Regions from separate parts of the Moritella sp. 24 genome, predicted to be linked through region 2. Evidence: predicted binding sites of a transcription regulator. Region 2 holds the regulator's gene; the other holds the start of a gene.

Region 1 (7,860 bases), 420 kb from region 2:
CATGACATCAAAATGTTATTTGATTATTTTTTTAGTGCCGAAGGTGATTTAACACCTGCAGAATTGCTCACGAGCATACAGCAATATATTAAACTTACTTACCCACAGCCAGCCGCACAACAAGCCTTAGCCTTATTAGATAAATACCTCGATTATAAGCAGCAAATGCAAGATTTTTATGCCCAAGATATAGCCTTGCAAGATTTACCCGAGCTAAATACCCTGACAGATAACGATACCCTGCAAACCATTGAGGGGTTGATGCAAGCGCGCCAAGATATGCGCGATAGCGTATTCACATTAGAAGAACGCGATGCGATGTTTGGCCAAGATATTAATTATGATCAATACATGCTGACCGTTGCCAAACTCGATAGTAATTTAACGCCCTCAGAGCGTAAGCAACAGATAGAACAAATAGCCCAGCAGCATTTAACAACAGAACAATACCAAGCACGTAAGCAAACGTTTATATTACAGAGTTCATCACCAAACTTTAGTATTGATAATAGTGGCGAATGCCAAGGAAACAGTGAAGAATTTACCGAAAAACAAGTAACCGCCTTATGTCAGTTAGCCCGAAAAAGACTCGCCCGCAGTGAATCAAGTAGTTAAATGAATAACTGAAAGATGGCAGATAAAGCGTTAAACAAAAAAGGCTCACCGCATGCTTTTATCCATGCTAGTGAGCCTTTTTTTCATCCCTGCTTACACTCAATTACTCGCGTAACAAATAGGTTAAGCCTCTGTTTTACTTAAGTTATCTTATTTAAACCATCTTATTTAACGACATCAAGCGGTTCTGATAACTTCGCTTTACCCTGCATAATACTAATTTCAACTCGGCGGTTACGACGCAGTTCACTTGCAATATCGGTTAACGGTTGCGTGTCGGCCATCCCTTGCACGATCAAACGACTTTCAGTGAACTCTTCAACCTTTAACATTTCATGGGCAACAGAAACAGCACGTTGACTCGATAAATCCCATTTAGAACGGTATAACTCAGAATGTAATTGCTCTTTACCAGTATGACCAGCAACGGTAATAATACCCGGTATCGTTGCTAACAATTCAGCTACTTTCTGAATAACGGGACGAAAACGTGGTTGTAAAAATGCCGAACCAGCTGGGAATGAGCCTTTTTCATTAATACGAATGATGATTTGCTGGCCTAGGTTTTCAACCTCAACGCCCCCGCTATCAACTTCTTCTTTTAACGCTTCAGCCAATGCTTTAACCAACTCACTGGTATCTTCAGTCACTTCGACATTTTCTGTTGGCGTATTTTCACGCGTCGAGGTTTCTGGTGATTTACCTCCATTACTGTCTTCTTCTAGCTTGTTCTTACCACCTGCATTTTGATCTTCACCGTCTTTGAAATCCAATTCAGCTTCACTGTTATCAATCGTGTGTTGCATGATGGTTTCAATCGGTGTTGGATCTGGTCGGCCAGGTCGAAATTCCTGTGCAATAACCGTTGTGCCTTTTGGTATATTCTTTACATCAATCTGATTTTGAACACCAAATGCAAACTGCATCGAACCAGCAATCTGCTTAAACTTAACCACGTCCATTTCTGAAAAAGACAGCAGTAATACGAAGAAGCACATTAACAGGCTCATCAAATCGGCAAATGTACCCATCCACGCGGGGAGGCCTGGAGGTGGGCAATCACATTCATCTGACATAAATCATCTCTCTATTCATTGAGCAGCCATCGTTAGGCCAACTAAACGTCAGCATCCGCTATTGCACGTTTTGATGAATTGAGGTAATTTTTTAATAAACTTTCGATTACCCGAGGATTTCGCCCTTCTTGAATACCTAAAATAGCATCCATAATCAAGGTGTTATTCAGCATCTCTTCTTCAGAACGTAATTTCAATTTTCCGGCAATTGGGATTGCAATCATGTTAGCAAAAATAGCGCCATACAATGTCGTTAACAAGGCAACAGCCATCGCAGGACCAATCGATTTCGGATCATCCATGTTTGACAGCATCGCAACCAAACCAACCAAGGTACCAATCATCCCCATTGCAGGCGCAACTTCACCAATCATGCTAAATACGTGAATACCGGCTTTATGACGTGCCGTTGTCAGCTTAATGTCTTTTTGTAATGTTTGACTTACAACGGTCGCATCGTGGCCATCAACCAATAAATCGATACCCTTTTGCATAAATTCATTATTCACTTCCGCTTCTTCAAGAGCTAAGAAGCCACCTTTACGTGCGGCATCAGCCATTTCGACCGCTTGTTCTATTAACTCTTCAGGTTTATCAATTTTAAACATAAACGCTTTTACTGCGATCTTCGCCGCCGCTAAAAACTGACCAAAATTAAAATGCATCAATACTACAAAGAGTGAGCCGATAAACACAATCAAAACTGATTGCGTATCAAGAAACATACTTATATCGCCGCCCATGATCATTGCCATCACAACAAACGCAAACGAGCCGATTAATCCTATTAAAGTTGCTAAATCCACAACATTCCCCATATCAAGCAAATTATTATCATATTTCTAGCGTGTGTATACATCGATCTATATCGGCAAGCAAGTAAATATCTTAAGTGATCTTATCTTGCTTATCGTTGTCATCGTACAGTTAAGCTGTATATACCTTATTAACTTGGGTATAATACCCGAGTATATTATCAGAGGGACACCCGATGGCGGTAAAAAAACCAGAAAATATGACGTTCGAGGCGTCTATTACAGAGCTAGAGGCAATCGTTAACAGCCTAGAGCAAGGTGATTGTGAACTTGATAATGCGTTGAAGCAATTTGAACGCGGTATTAGCTTAACACGTGCTAGCTCACAAAAACTTCAGCATGCTGAACAGCAAGTAGCAATATTACTCGCCAACGGTGACCAGCAAACGCTTTCTCCTTTCAACTCTGACAGTAGTAATTAAATAGTGCAGCTTTCAAACACGATTACCCAATATCAGGGTCGTATCAATGATTATTTGCAACAACAAATAAACTTGTTACCAACACATGACACTCAGCTTGCAGCAGCAATGGAATATGGTCTTTTACAAGGTGGTAAACGCGTACGCCCCGTGATCGTCTATGCCGTTGGCGAAATGCTCGGTGTTAACCTTGCCGATCTTGATGGCCCAGCAGCCTCTGTTGAATCAATTCATGCCTATTCGTTAATTCATGATGATTTGCCTGCGATGGATGATGATGATTTACGTCGTGGCCAGCCAACTTGTCACATTAAATTCGATCATGCTACCGCTATCTTAGCCGGTGATGCTCTGCAACCTTTTGCATTTGAATTATTACTTGATTGCGCATTGGCACCTGAAGCAGAAAAAAATCGCTTAGCGATGCTGAAATCGCTAACTAAAGCAAGTGGCTATAGCGGTATGTGTGGAGGTCAAGCAATGGATCTCGCAGCAACAGATAAACAGATCTCGCTGGCACAACTCGAAGCTATCCACAATAATAAAACGGGTGCATTAATTAACTGCGCAGCAAAATTAGGTGGTTTAGCATCTCCACTCTGCTCAGTTGAATTACTTGCCTCTTTAGATGCCTGGTCAAATGCCATTGGTTTAGCATTCCAAGTTCAAGATGACATTCTCGATATAATCAGTGATACTGAAACGCTCGGTAAGCCACAGGGCTCCGATGTTGAATTAAATAAATCAACATACCCAGCATTACTCGGTTTAGCAGGGGCGCAAGAAAAAGCCCAAGCACTGTATCAACAAGCGATGTTCGCCTTAGAAACTATTCCGCATGATACGACAACTCTCGCTTTATTTACGCAGTACATCATCGAGCGAAATAAATAACTGATTCTAACAAAGTATAAAAATTATAAAAATTATGAGCTTAGATATTTCGAATTACCCTACATTGGCATTGGCAGACATCCCTGAAGAGTTGCGCCAATTACCGACCGATCGTTTGGATGACTTATGTGATGAACTGCGTAGCTATTTATTACATACCGTAGGTAAAAGTGGCGGCCACTTTGCTTCTGGCTTAGGTGTCGTAGAATTAACCGTTGCTTTGCATTATGTCTACAACACGCCATACGATAAATTGTTATGGGATGTAGGTCATCAAGCCTACCCGCACAAAATCTTAACCGGTCGTCGCGATCGTATGTCTACGATCCGTCAAAAAGGTGGGTTACACCCATTCCCTTGGCGTGATGAGAGTGAATACGATCATCTTAATGTTGGTCATTCATCTACATCAATCAGTGCGGCACTTGGTCTTGCTGTTGCAGCTGATCAAGAAGATAAAAACCGTAAAACTGTCGCGATTATTGGTGATGGTGCAATCACGGGTGGTATGGCATTTGAAGCGCTAAATCACGCTGGACACATCAACAAAGACGTACTGGTTATTTTAAATGATAACGATATGTCTATTTCTGAAAACGTCGGTGCAGTAAATAAACATTTAGCAAAACTATTATCGGGCGATGCTTATTCTAGCTTCCGTGAAAACGGTAAAAAGGTGCTATCAGGTATCCCGCCAATTAAAGAACTTGCGCGTCGTGCGGAAGAACATTTAAAAGGCATGGTTGTACCAAGTACGCTATTTGAAGAGTTTGGCTTTAATTATATTGGCCCAATTGATGGCCATGATGTTAATGGCTTAGTTGAAACACTGCGAAATATGCGCAGCCTTAAAGGTCCACAGTTTTTACACGTGGTGACGAAGAAAGGCAAAGGTTATGCTCCAGCTGAACAAGATCAACTGGGCTATCACGCAGTACCTAAATTCAACCCTGCAGAAGATACGTTACCCGTATCGGCACCGTCAAAACCAACGTTCTCAAAGATCTTTGGTAATTGGTTATGCGATGTAGCAAAAACAGATAAAAAATTAGCAGCTGTGACACCTGCGATGGGTGCTGGCTCGGGAATGATTAAATTCTCAGAAACATACCCAGAGCAATACTTTGACGTAGCGATTGCTGAACAGCATTGTGTTACTTTCGCTGCCGGTCTTGCCATTGGTGGTCATAAACCTGTTGTCGCTATTTATTCAACTTTCTTGCAACGTGGTTATGATCAACTGATTCACGATGTTGCAATTCAAGACATTCCGGTGTTATTTGCCATTGATCGTGCAGGTCTAGTTGGCGCAGATGGTCAAACTCACCAAGGTGCGTTTGATATTAGCTTCATGCGCTGCATCCCTAAAATGGTGATCATGACGCCAAGTGATGAAGATGAATGTCGTCAAATGCTGCACACAGGTTATCAATATAGTGGCCCTGCAGCTGTACGCTACCCACGTGGCAGCGGCACTGGTATTGAAGTACAAGAAGCATTTACTGAATTAGAAATCGGTAAAGGTATTGTGCGTCGCCAAGGTGAAAAAGTCGCAATTTTGTGTTTCGGTACGCTAATGCATAATGCAATTCCTGCTGCTGAACGCTTAAATGCGACAGTTGTTGATATGCGTTTTGCAAAACCGTTAGATGAAGCCTTATTAGCTGAAATGGCTAAGAACCATGATATCTTAGTCACTATCGAAGATGGCGCTATCATGGGTGGTGCGGGTTCTGGTGTGAATGAATATCTAATGACAAATAAGTTAATGACACCAACATTAAACTTAGGGCTACCTGATAAATTTATTCATCAAGGTACACAAGATGAGATCTATGCGGAACTAGGCCTAGATGATATTGGTATTGAAGCCAGCATTAAGGCGTTTATTGCGCTTTAATTTTCCTTAAAACGAAATCAAATACCGATACATAAAAGCCCTACTCGACTAACATCCAGTAGGGCTTTTTATTCAACTTCATGAGAGCTTAGAGCACTACTAGCCGTTGTAATTAAAGCACCATATAAGCGATCAACTGAACACCAGCTAACGCAAATATACCCGCTAGTACATCATCAATCATAATACCAAAGCCACCATGCGTATTTTTATCTAACCAACCAATCGGTCCGGGTTTAACGATGTCAAAAAAACGAAATAATGCAAAACCGAGAATAACCCAAGCCCAACCTTGCGGCGCTGCAATCATCGTAATACCGTAACCTGCAATTTCATCCCACACAATTGCACCATGGTCATGAACTCCCATTGCTTTACTCGCGCTTGCACAAATGTACACACCGATTACTGAAGCAAGCACTACAATCGCAATATATTGCCATAAACCCAGTTCAAACACGCTAGTCATTAATAAATACAGCGGAATAGCAGCAACGGTTCCCGCCGTGCCAGGCGCTTTGGGTAATAAACCACTACCAAAACCCACAGCAGCTAAATGAACGGGATTAGCATAATTTAATTTTTGTAATTCAGGCGATAAAAAATCTTTTTTCATTGGAAGTGATCCCATCCTTGTAAAGCGAGCGTACTGAGTTGTTTATCGTTAAAGTAATAAATCTGTTGTTCCGTCTGTTTACTATTGCTAACAATCTCACCAATGTGAGTATAAGGTAAATTACGGTCAGCCATGGTTTTTTCTAATTGTGCTTTGTTTTCTGGCGATACGGTAAATAGTAATTCATAATCATCACCACCAGCAAGTGCATACTGTGGCCATAACTCTTTACTTACATAAGTTTGCAATGCGTTTGATAAAGGAAGTGCAGACAGTTCAATATTTGCTGATAGTGTCATACCTGATTGACGACTTGATGCCTTCAATATGTGCTTTAAGTCAGACGCTAAACCATCAGACAGATCGATACAACTATTCGCAATACCAACAAGCGCTTCACCTGTGCTCACTCGTGCTGTCGGACGTTGATGACGCGCAATTAAAAAGTCTGTCTCTACGTCTGTTAATAAAATTGTATTCGTCTTTTCAGGCGCTACACTTTCAGCGAGACAATTACCCTGTTCACTATCGCTATCATTATCAATATCGCTATTAGCATGATTAACATCACGACCCGCATCAATAAGTAACTTTAACCCTGCGGCTGCATCGCCTATCGTGCCACTACAATAAATCAAATCACCGACTTTAGCACCGTGTCGCTGTAATGCATTACCCTGCTCAACAAAGCCTTGTAGCGTCAATGTCAGTGTCATATCACCTTTAGTCGTATCACCACCAATTAAACTGACACCATAGTGATGTAATTGCTGATGCAAACTATCACTAAATGCCGCTAACCATGCATGATCATAGTCAGGTAAAGTTAATGCTAAGGATGCCCAAGCTGGTTGCCCACCCATCGCAGCAATATCACTGATATTTACCGCGACAAGTTTGTGCGCCACATCCACAGGGTTTGCATCATGAAGAAAATGAACACCACTGACCATTGTGTCTGTCGTCACGACAAGTTGCTTTCCAACCGGCACTGACAAGATTGCACAATCATCACCAATACCAGTAATAACATCATCTCGTGACACAGATTTATTCGTGAAATACTGCCCAATTAAGTCAAACTCGCCTGTTGCCATAGTGATCTTATTTTCCATTATCGATGTTAAATTAATAACGTTATTATACTATTATTTACGGTACCATTGTTTACGGTACTATATTTACGATCTCATTGTTTACGATACCATACCGTTAGTTACGACATTATACTGCTAGTTAGTGATGATATAAATCGTCTTTTTTAGGCATAAAAAAAGCCAGCAACCTGTGCTAGCTTTTTTGCATTGAAGAAAATAATTAAATTATTTTTTCAAACGTAATTGCAATTTACTTACAATTTTATCTAATACGCCGTTAACGAATTTATGGCTGTCTTCAGCGCCAAAATCTTTCGCTAATTCGATAGATTCATTGATCACAACTTTATAAGGTACATCTTGACGCTTAGTTAGCTCAAATGTAGAAAGACGTAAAATCGCTTTCTCAACCAAGTCTAAATCAT
Region 2 (7,860 bases):
ATTACAGTGGCAGGAAGTTGAACGTAACGAACCTATACGTGCTATGTTGATCAAGCATTTGGTCAAAATAGGCTTTACAGAAGTCGTTGCTGACCAGTTAGCTAACTGTGTGGCTGAAGACTGTTCGATTGAGTCGGCTTGGGATCAAATACAAGCGCTATTAACGGATAATGTATTAATTGCGCAAGATGATATTTTAAGTAAAGGTGGTGCTGTTGCATTAGTTGGCCCTACAGGGGTTGGTAAAACGACAACAATCGCCAAATTAGCGGCAAAATTTGCCATGTTACATGGTTCTGATAACGTCGCATTGATTACCACTGATACATATCGTATTGGTGCTCACGAACAATTAGCCACTTATGGCCGTATTATGGGCTGTACTGTTAAGGTTGCCCGTGATGAAGCAGAGTTGGCACAATACTTGTATCAATTAAGAAGCAAACGTTTAGTGTTAATTGACACTGCTGGTATGGGTCAGCGTGATAAACGCTTATCTGAACAGCTCGATACATTAGTTAATAATGAAAAAGTCGTGATTCGTAACTATTTAGTTGTTCCGGCGACCGCACAGCGTAGGGTTGTACAAGAAACATTAGAGCACTTTCATCATATCCCGTTATCGGGTTGCATTTTAAGTAAAGTGGATGAAAGTTTAAGTCTCGGTGAGATTTTAAGTGTATTAATACAGCACGAACTACCGATTGCATATATTACCAATGGGCAAAGGGTTCCTGAAGATATAGATTCAGCCAATGCACAGCAATTAGTTCGAGCTGTACTCAATAGAGATACGCTAGAAGAACAAAACGATACGCATTTTTGGTTAGGCGATGATAAATAGTAATGAATAAAAATATTTTTTTCGATCAAGCAAGTGGTCTAAGACAAATGAGTAATAACAAAAAAGTTAAAGTTATTGCCGTCTCAGGTGGTAAAGGTGGCGTAGGTAAAACTAACGTAACACTAAATATGGCGGTATCTCTCGCGGCTCAGGGCAAGCGAGTTATGGTTTTAGATGCCGATCTTGGATTGGCAAATGTCGATGTTTTACTCGGCTTACGCGTACATAAAAATATTTCTCACGTTATTTCTGGTGAGTGTACATTGGATGATATTTTAATTGAGGGCCCAAATGGGATCTTAATTGCGCCCGCTACATCGGGTACTCGTTCGATGGTTGAGTTGTCAGTGCAAGAGCACGCAGGCTTAATACGCGCGTTTGCAGAATTGAAAACACCAATTGATGTACTTTTGGTTGATACCGCAGCTGGTATTTCAGACATGGTATTAAGTTTTTGCCGTGCATCGCAAGATATCCTAATGGTGGTGTGTGATGAACCAACATCTATTACGGATGCATATGCATTAATTAAATTACTATCAAAAGAACACGGTGTTCACCGTTTTAAAATTGTGGCTAATATGGTGCGCAGTTTACGTGAAGGCCAAGAATTATTTACTAAATTGACACGTGTAACGGATCGATTCTTAGATGCAACATTAGAGCTTGTTGCTTGTATTCCGTTTGATAACAGTGTTCGTCAATCCGTTCGTAAGCAAAAAGTAGTTGTAGATGCATTTCCAAAAGCACCTGCCTCACTTGCGTTTAGAGCGTTGGCAAGTAAAGCTGCAACTTGGCCTGTACCGAATAAAGTCGGTGGTCATCTTGAGTTTTTCATTGAGAACTTGTTTGAGAACAAAGCTAGGGTAGAAGATTGAAGTGAATAAAGCATCCGCTTACAGTAACATCCAGTCGCAACAGAGTAATGCTGTTGAGCAATTCGGTTTTTTAGTAAAACGAATCGCTCACCACTTATTACTGCGTTTGCCGCCGAGTGTTCAGTTAGATGATTTAATCCAATCGGGTATGATTGGATTACTGGATGCTGCACGTAATTTCGATGGTTCTAAAGGCGCTAGTTTTGAAACGTATGCTGGTATTCGTATTCGCGGCTCAATGATTGATGAAATGAGACGCGGAGACTGGGTTCCAAGGTCGGTTCATAAAAATGGGCGCGATATTGCAGCAGCCATTGATCGGATTGAAAAACGGACTGGCACGGATGCAAAAGATACGGATGTCGCTGAAGAATTAGGCGTAAGCCTTACTGACTACCATAGTATGTTGATGGATGTTAACAGTGGGCATATATTGGCGGTCGAAGATTTGACGGCGAGTAATGAAGATGCTTATTCAGTTTATGAAGGTAAATCAAGTACCCCTTGTTCTGACTTTTCTGAACAACGTTTTCAGCAAGCACTAGCAAACTGCATTAAGACATTACCAGAAAGAGAAAGCTTAGTTTTATCACTTTATTACGATGAAGAGTTAAACCTAAGAGAGATCGGGGAAGTGCTTAGTGTCAGTGAATCTCGAGTGAGTCAAATTCACAGTCAAGCAATGCATCGAGTGAAAGCGCGTATGCACGCTTGGTTGGATGATTAAGTTTAATTGGTACCGTATTTCTAGTACCTGGATATTGAAGTAATATATTTATGGGAATCAGGGACTGTAAATATTGTAATTACTTATTTTGGAGAACAACTTGAAAAAGCAAATTAAAATTCTTATTGTTGACGATTTTTCTACGATGAGACGTATCATTAAAAACTTACTGCGTGATCTTGGTTTTAATAATACATTTGAAGCCGATGACGGTAATACCGCACTTCCAATGCTAAAAAACGGCGATTATGACTTTGTTGTAACTGACTGGAACATGCCTGGAATGCAAGGTATTGATTTGCTTAAAGAGATTCGTAAGGATCAAGCACTATGTCATATCCCAGTATTAATGGTAACAGCAGAAGCGAAACGCGAACAAATTATTGAAGCGGCTCAATCTGGCGTGAATGGCTATATTATAAAACCGTTTACTGCTGCAACACTAAAAGAAAAATTAGAGAAAATCTTCGAAAGAATTCAATAAGCAAGGATGCGCATGAGTGAACAACAAGAATCGTTGATTTCGTTAGAGAAAGCCAAAGAACTGGTCACACTACTCGAGTGTGGTCAGATTGAAATGGCCAATGACATAATTATCAACATCCAAAATGCAGATTCAGAAGCTCTATTTGAAAAAGTTGGCGTATTAACACGCCAATTGCATGATTCATTAAACGATTTCCAATTAGATACGCGTATTGAAAGCTTAGCAAAAGATGAGTTTCCTGATGCTCGAGAACGATTGAATTACGTTATTGAGATGACAGATAAAGCAGCGAACAGAACAATGGACGCTGTGGAAGCTTGCTTACCAATTGCAGATAGTTTTAATGATCGTATCCAGCAAGTGCTACCGAGCTGGAAGAGTTTGATGAGTCGTGATCTACAACTAGGCCAATTTAAAGAACTTTGTAAATTATTGGATGATTTTCTTCAAGTTTCAGTATCTGATGCCGATAGTCTAAGACAGTATTTAACTGAAATTTTAATGGCTCAAGATTTTCAAGATTTGACAGGTCAAATGATCCGTCGTGTGATTAACTTGGTGCAAGAAGTAGAAGTTAAACTGGTCGAAATGTTAACTATGTTTGGTGAGGTTTCAAAGCCACTGAATAAAGTCAATGAACCAGTTAAAGAAATAAATGGTATCGAGGCCGAAGGTCCAATCATGAATGCGAGTGAACGTGTTGATGTATTAGACGGCCAAAATGATGTTGATGATTTACTGTCAAGTTTAGGATTTTAAGGGAGATATTGATGAGCTTTGATGTTGATGAAGATATTCTACAGGACTTTTTGATAGAAGCATCTGAAATTCTAGAGCAACTCTCTGAACAACTCGTTGATTTAGAAAAAAGTCCAGAAGACTCGGAGTTGCTTAATGCAATTTTTAGAGGATTCCATACAGTTAAAGGTGGCGCTGGATTTTTAGCATTATCAGAACTGGTTGATATCTGCCATGGTGCAGAAAATGTGTTTGATAGCCTGCGTAATGGCTTAAGAGCCGTTACTCCAGAACTGATGGATGTGATTCTTAAATCATTGGATTGTGTAAACGAAATGTTTGTACTGATCCAACAGAGAGAGCCATTAACGGCAGCAGATCCTGCGTTAATCCATCAACTTCATTTGCTTACTCAACCTGAAGTTGCTCCAGTTGCAGTGCTAGAAACTGTTGTTGAAGCAATTCCTGAACCTGTCGTTGCTAAGACTCCTGCTGCGAGTGATAGCACTGAAATCGATGGCATGTCAGAGCTAGAGTTTGAACAGTTACTTGATGAATTACATGGAAAAGGCAGTGCGCCAACAGTCACTAAGACTGCAGCACCTGCGCCAACTCCGGTTGTTTCGACAAGTGTTCCGGCAAGTTCAAATGCTGATTTTACTGATGACGAATTTGAAAAGTTACTTGATGAACTACATGGTGTGGGTCAACACGGTGTTTCTATTACTGAAGCACCTGCACCAGCACCGACACCTGTTGCCGCTACATCTGTAGCGTCGAGCAGTGGTGATATTAATGATGATGACTTTGAAAATTTACTTGATGAATTATACGGTAAAGGTAATGCGCCAAGTGCTGCGACGACAGTAAAAAGTGTTGTTAGTGCAGCTGAGCCTGTCGCGTTAGCTCCAGTCGCTCACTCTGAAACGGCTACTGCAACAGCAATCGTAGCACCCGTTGCGAAAGCAGCGCCTGCCGCTAAAGTAGAGAAAAAAGCGAAACCACAGGCTGATTCAACAGTACGTGTTGATACGCGAACGCTTGATGAAATCATGAATATGGTTGGTGAGCTAGTACTTGTTCGTAATCGCTTAGTCAGTTTAGGTATTTCAAGTAATGACGAAGACATGACGAAAGCCGTGTCTAATCTTGATGTTGTTACTGCTGATTTACAAGGCGCGGTAATGAAAACGCGTATGCAACCAATCAAAAAAGTGTTTGGTCGTTTCCCTCGTGTTGTACGTGATTTAGCGCGTAGTTTATCAAAAGATATTAATCTTGAAATGATTGGTGAAGAAACCGATTTAGATAAGAACTTGGTGGAAGCTCTTGCTGATCCTCTTGTGCATTTAGTGAGAAACTCGGTTGATCACGGTATTGAAATGCCAGAGATACGTGCAAAAAATGGCAAGCCACGCCAAGGTAAAATTACTTTATCCGCATCGCAAGAAGGCGATCATATTCGTCTTAAAATTGTAGATGATGGTGCGGGTATGGACGCCGAACGATTAAAACAAATTGCGGTTAAACGTGGGGTACTTGATGCTGATTCAGCAGCTCGGATCTCAGATAACGAAGCATATAACCTTATTTTTGCTCCAGGTTTCTCAACCAAAGATCAGATATCAGATATTTCTGGTCGTGGTGTTGGGATGGATGTGGTTAAAACGGGTATCAGCCAGCTAAATGGTACAATTTCAATTGACTCAAAACTGGGTACTGGTACAACGATTGAAATTAAAGTGCCGTTAACATTGGCAATTCTACCAACATTGATGGTTGAAGTTGGTAAGCAAATCTTTGCTTTACCGCTGACAAGTGTTAATGAAATCTTCCATTTGGACTTAAATAAAACCCATGTAGTTGATAATCAGCTGACTATTATTGTCAGAGAAAAAGCAATTCCACTATTTTATTTACATGATTGGTTAACCAAAATGGAACCACAAGCTACTAGTCGTAGTGATCGTGGATTAGGACATGTAGTTATTGTTCAGTTAGGTATTAAGCAAGTAGGTTTTGTTGTTGATAGTCTTATTGGTCAAGAAGAAGTTGTTATTAAAGCGTTAGACAACTTATTACAAGGTACGCCAGGTATGGCAGGAGCAACAATCACCAGTGACGGTGGTATTGCTCTGATTTTAGATATTCCAAGTCTCTTAAATCATTACGCAAAACGCTAATTTGTTAATGCAGGGATTCACATCCCTGTGTGCTTTTACATTGAAGTAAACACATTGAAGTAGATAGATTAGATGAAAATAAAGGTTTTAGTCGTTGATGACTCTAGTTTTTTCAGACGTAGAGTAAGTGAAATCATTAATGCAGATCCAGAGATGGAAGTTATTGATACTGCTAAAAATGGTGAAGAGGCCATCACGAAAGCAAAGCTGTTACGTCCGGATGTAATTACGATGGATATTGAAATGCCTGTACTTGATGGGATTTCAGCGGTGAAAGCGATTATGAAAGACACGCCAACACCCATTTTAATGTTTTCATCATTGACTCACCAAGGTGCTAAGTCAACGCTTGAAGCATTAGAAGCAGGTGCGGCTAACTTCTTACCTAAAAAGTTTGAAGATATTGCTAAAGATAAAGCGGATGCTGTTCGATTACTGCAACAGAACATTAAAGAAATAAGTAAGCGTAGAGGCTCATTAAGAACACCTCGTAGCACGTTAAGTTCGCAGTCAAGCATCGTAAAGCCAGCAATAAATACAATTGCTAATTCGACTGTTCGTACTGCAACGTCTGAAAATCGTCTAAATACGACGATTTCACGCCCAAGTTTAGAGTCGAGCCGACTGAATACGGCGAACACGCTGGACGCTAGGCATGTATCTCATGTTGAGAACACAAAACCAGAACCTCGTGTTTTGGCTACGCCAAGTCGCGTGATTAAACGTGCATCAGGTAAAAAATACAACTTATTGGCAATCGGTTCTTCGACAGGTGGTCCTGTTGCATTACAAAATGTGTTAACACCGTTACGCCGTGATTTTCCTCTGCCAATTTTGTTAATTCAGCATATGCCTGCCACGTTTACGTCAGCGTTTGCAGCGCGATTGAATACATTATGCCAAATTACAGTAAAAGAAGCACAGCATGGCGATCGTTTACAACCAGGTGTCGCTTACTTAGCCCCAGGCGGTAAACAAGTTCTGATTGAAAATAAAGCCGGTGGATTAACATTAAAGGTAATGGAAAGTCCTGCTGGTATTAATTATAAGCCGAGTGTTGATATTACATTTGGTTCTGCTGCTCAGTCATATCGCGATAAAGTATTAGCGATAGTGTTAACAGGAATGGGTGCAGATGGTCGTGATGGCGCTAAATTATTAAAACAAAAAGGCAGTACGATATGGGCGCAAGATGCACAGTCTTGTGTTGTTTATGGTATGCCTCAAGCAATTGTTAACGCTGGGTTAGCTGATGAACAAGTTAATCTAGACCAAATTGCAGAACGCATTAATATTGAAGTTGGCTGCCGATAGCGGCAAGCGGACAAGGTAGGGTAAAGTTGAAAGTTTGGACAGTTGCTAATCAAAAAGGTGGGGTAGGGAAAACGACCACTGCAATTACTTTAGCAGGTTTGCTGGCAGAGCAGGGGCAGCGGGTATTATTAATTGATACGGATCCCCATGCGTCATTAACCAGTTATTTGAATTACGAAAGTGATGATTTGACTGTTGGATTATTTGATCTTTTTGTAGCGCCAACGCTTGATGCTGAACTTGTTCATAATGCGACGATAGAAACACCTTATAATGGTATTAATTTATTACCGGCGACAATGTCACTTGCCACATTAGATCGTACCTTAGGGCATCGAGATGGCATGGGACTGATATTAAAAAATATTATCACGTTAGTTGCTGGTGATTATGATTATGTCATCATTGATTGCCCACCTGTATTAGGGGTGATGATGGTGAACGCGTTGGCAAGTAGCGATCGTATCTTAGTGCCAGTGCAAACGGAGTTTTTAGCGTTAAAAGGTTTAGACCGAATGGTAAAAACCTTTGAAATTATGCAGCGTAGTTGTGCGAATAAATTTAAGTATACGGTGATACCAACGATGTTTGATCGCCGAACTAAAGCATCGCTTGTGTCGTTACAGACGCTGCAGCAAAATTATAGTCAAAATGTCTGGCGAGCAGTCATTCCTGTGGATACACAGTTT

What was found. The regulator FliA, encoded in region 2, starts transcription of late flagellar genes. The targets are predictions, from matches to a motif close to CTAAAGNTNNNNNNNNNNNNGCCGATA.
Region 1: a site for FliA is predicted at 2,558-2,584, ahead of pomA (flagellar motor protein PomA). Genes of this name have one in related genera too.

What each region holds. Positions count from the first base shown of each region.
Region 1 is NZ_CP056123.1:3,876,191-3,884,050, forward strand. Features, by position in the region: gene HWV00_RS17255 (lipase secretion chaperone) at 1-615, shown strand, start outside; gene HWV00_RS17260 (flagellar motor protein MotB) at 780-1,691, opposite strand; gene pomA (flagellar motor protein PomA) at 1,733-2,497, opposite strand; gene HWV00_RS17270 (exodeoxyribonuclease VII small subunit) at 2,683-2,928, shown strand; gene ispA ((2E,6E)-farnesyl diphosphate synthase) at 2,932-3,822, shown strand; gene dxs (1-deoxy-D-xylulose-5-phosphate synthase) at 3,857-5,722, shown strand; gene HWV00_RS17285 (phosphatidylglycerophosphatase A) at 5,835-6,338, opposite strand; gene thiL (thiamine-phosphate kinase) at 6,335-7,435, opposite strand; gene nusB (transcription antitermination factor NusB) at 7,661-7,860, opposite strand, start outside.
Region 2 is NZ_CP056123.1:3,452,699-3,460,558, reverse strand. Features, by position in the region: gene flhF (flagellar biosynthesis protein FlhF) at 1-844, shown strand, start outside; gene HWV00_RS15335 (MinD/ParA family protein) at 847-1,722, shown strand; gene HWV00_RS15330 (RNA polymerase sigma factor FliA) at 1,724-2,449, shown strand; gene cheY (chemotaxis response regulator CheY) at 2,550-2,933, shown strand; gene HWV00_RS15320 (protein phosphatase CheZ) at 2,946-3,695, shown strand; gene HWV00_RS15315 (chemotaxis protein CheA) at 3,707-5,857, shown strand; gene HWV00_RS15310 (chemotaxis response regulator protein-glutamate methylesterase) at 5,930-7,171, shown strand; gene HWV00_RS15305 (ParA family protein) at 7,198-7,860, shown strand, end outside.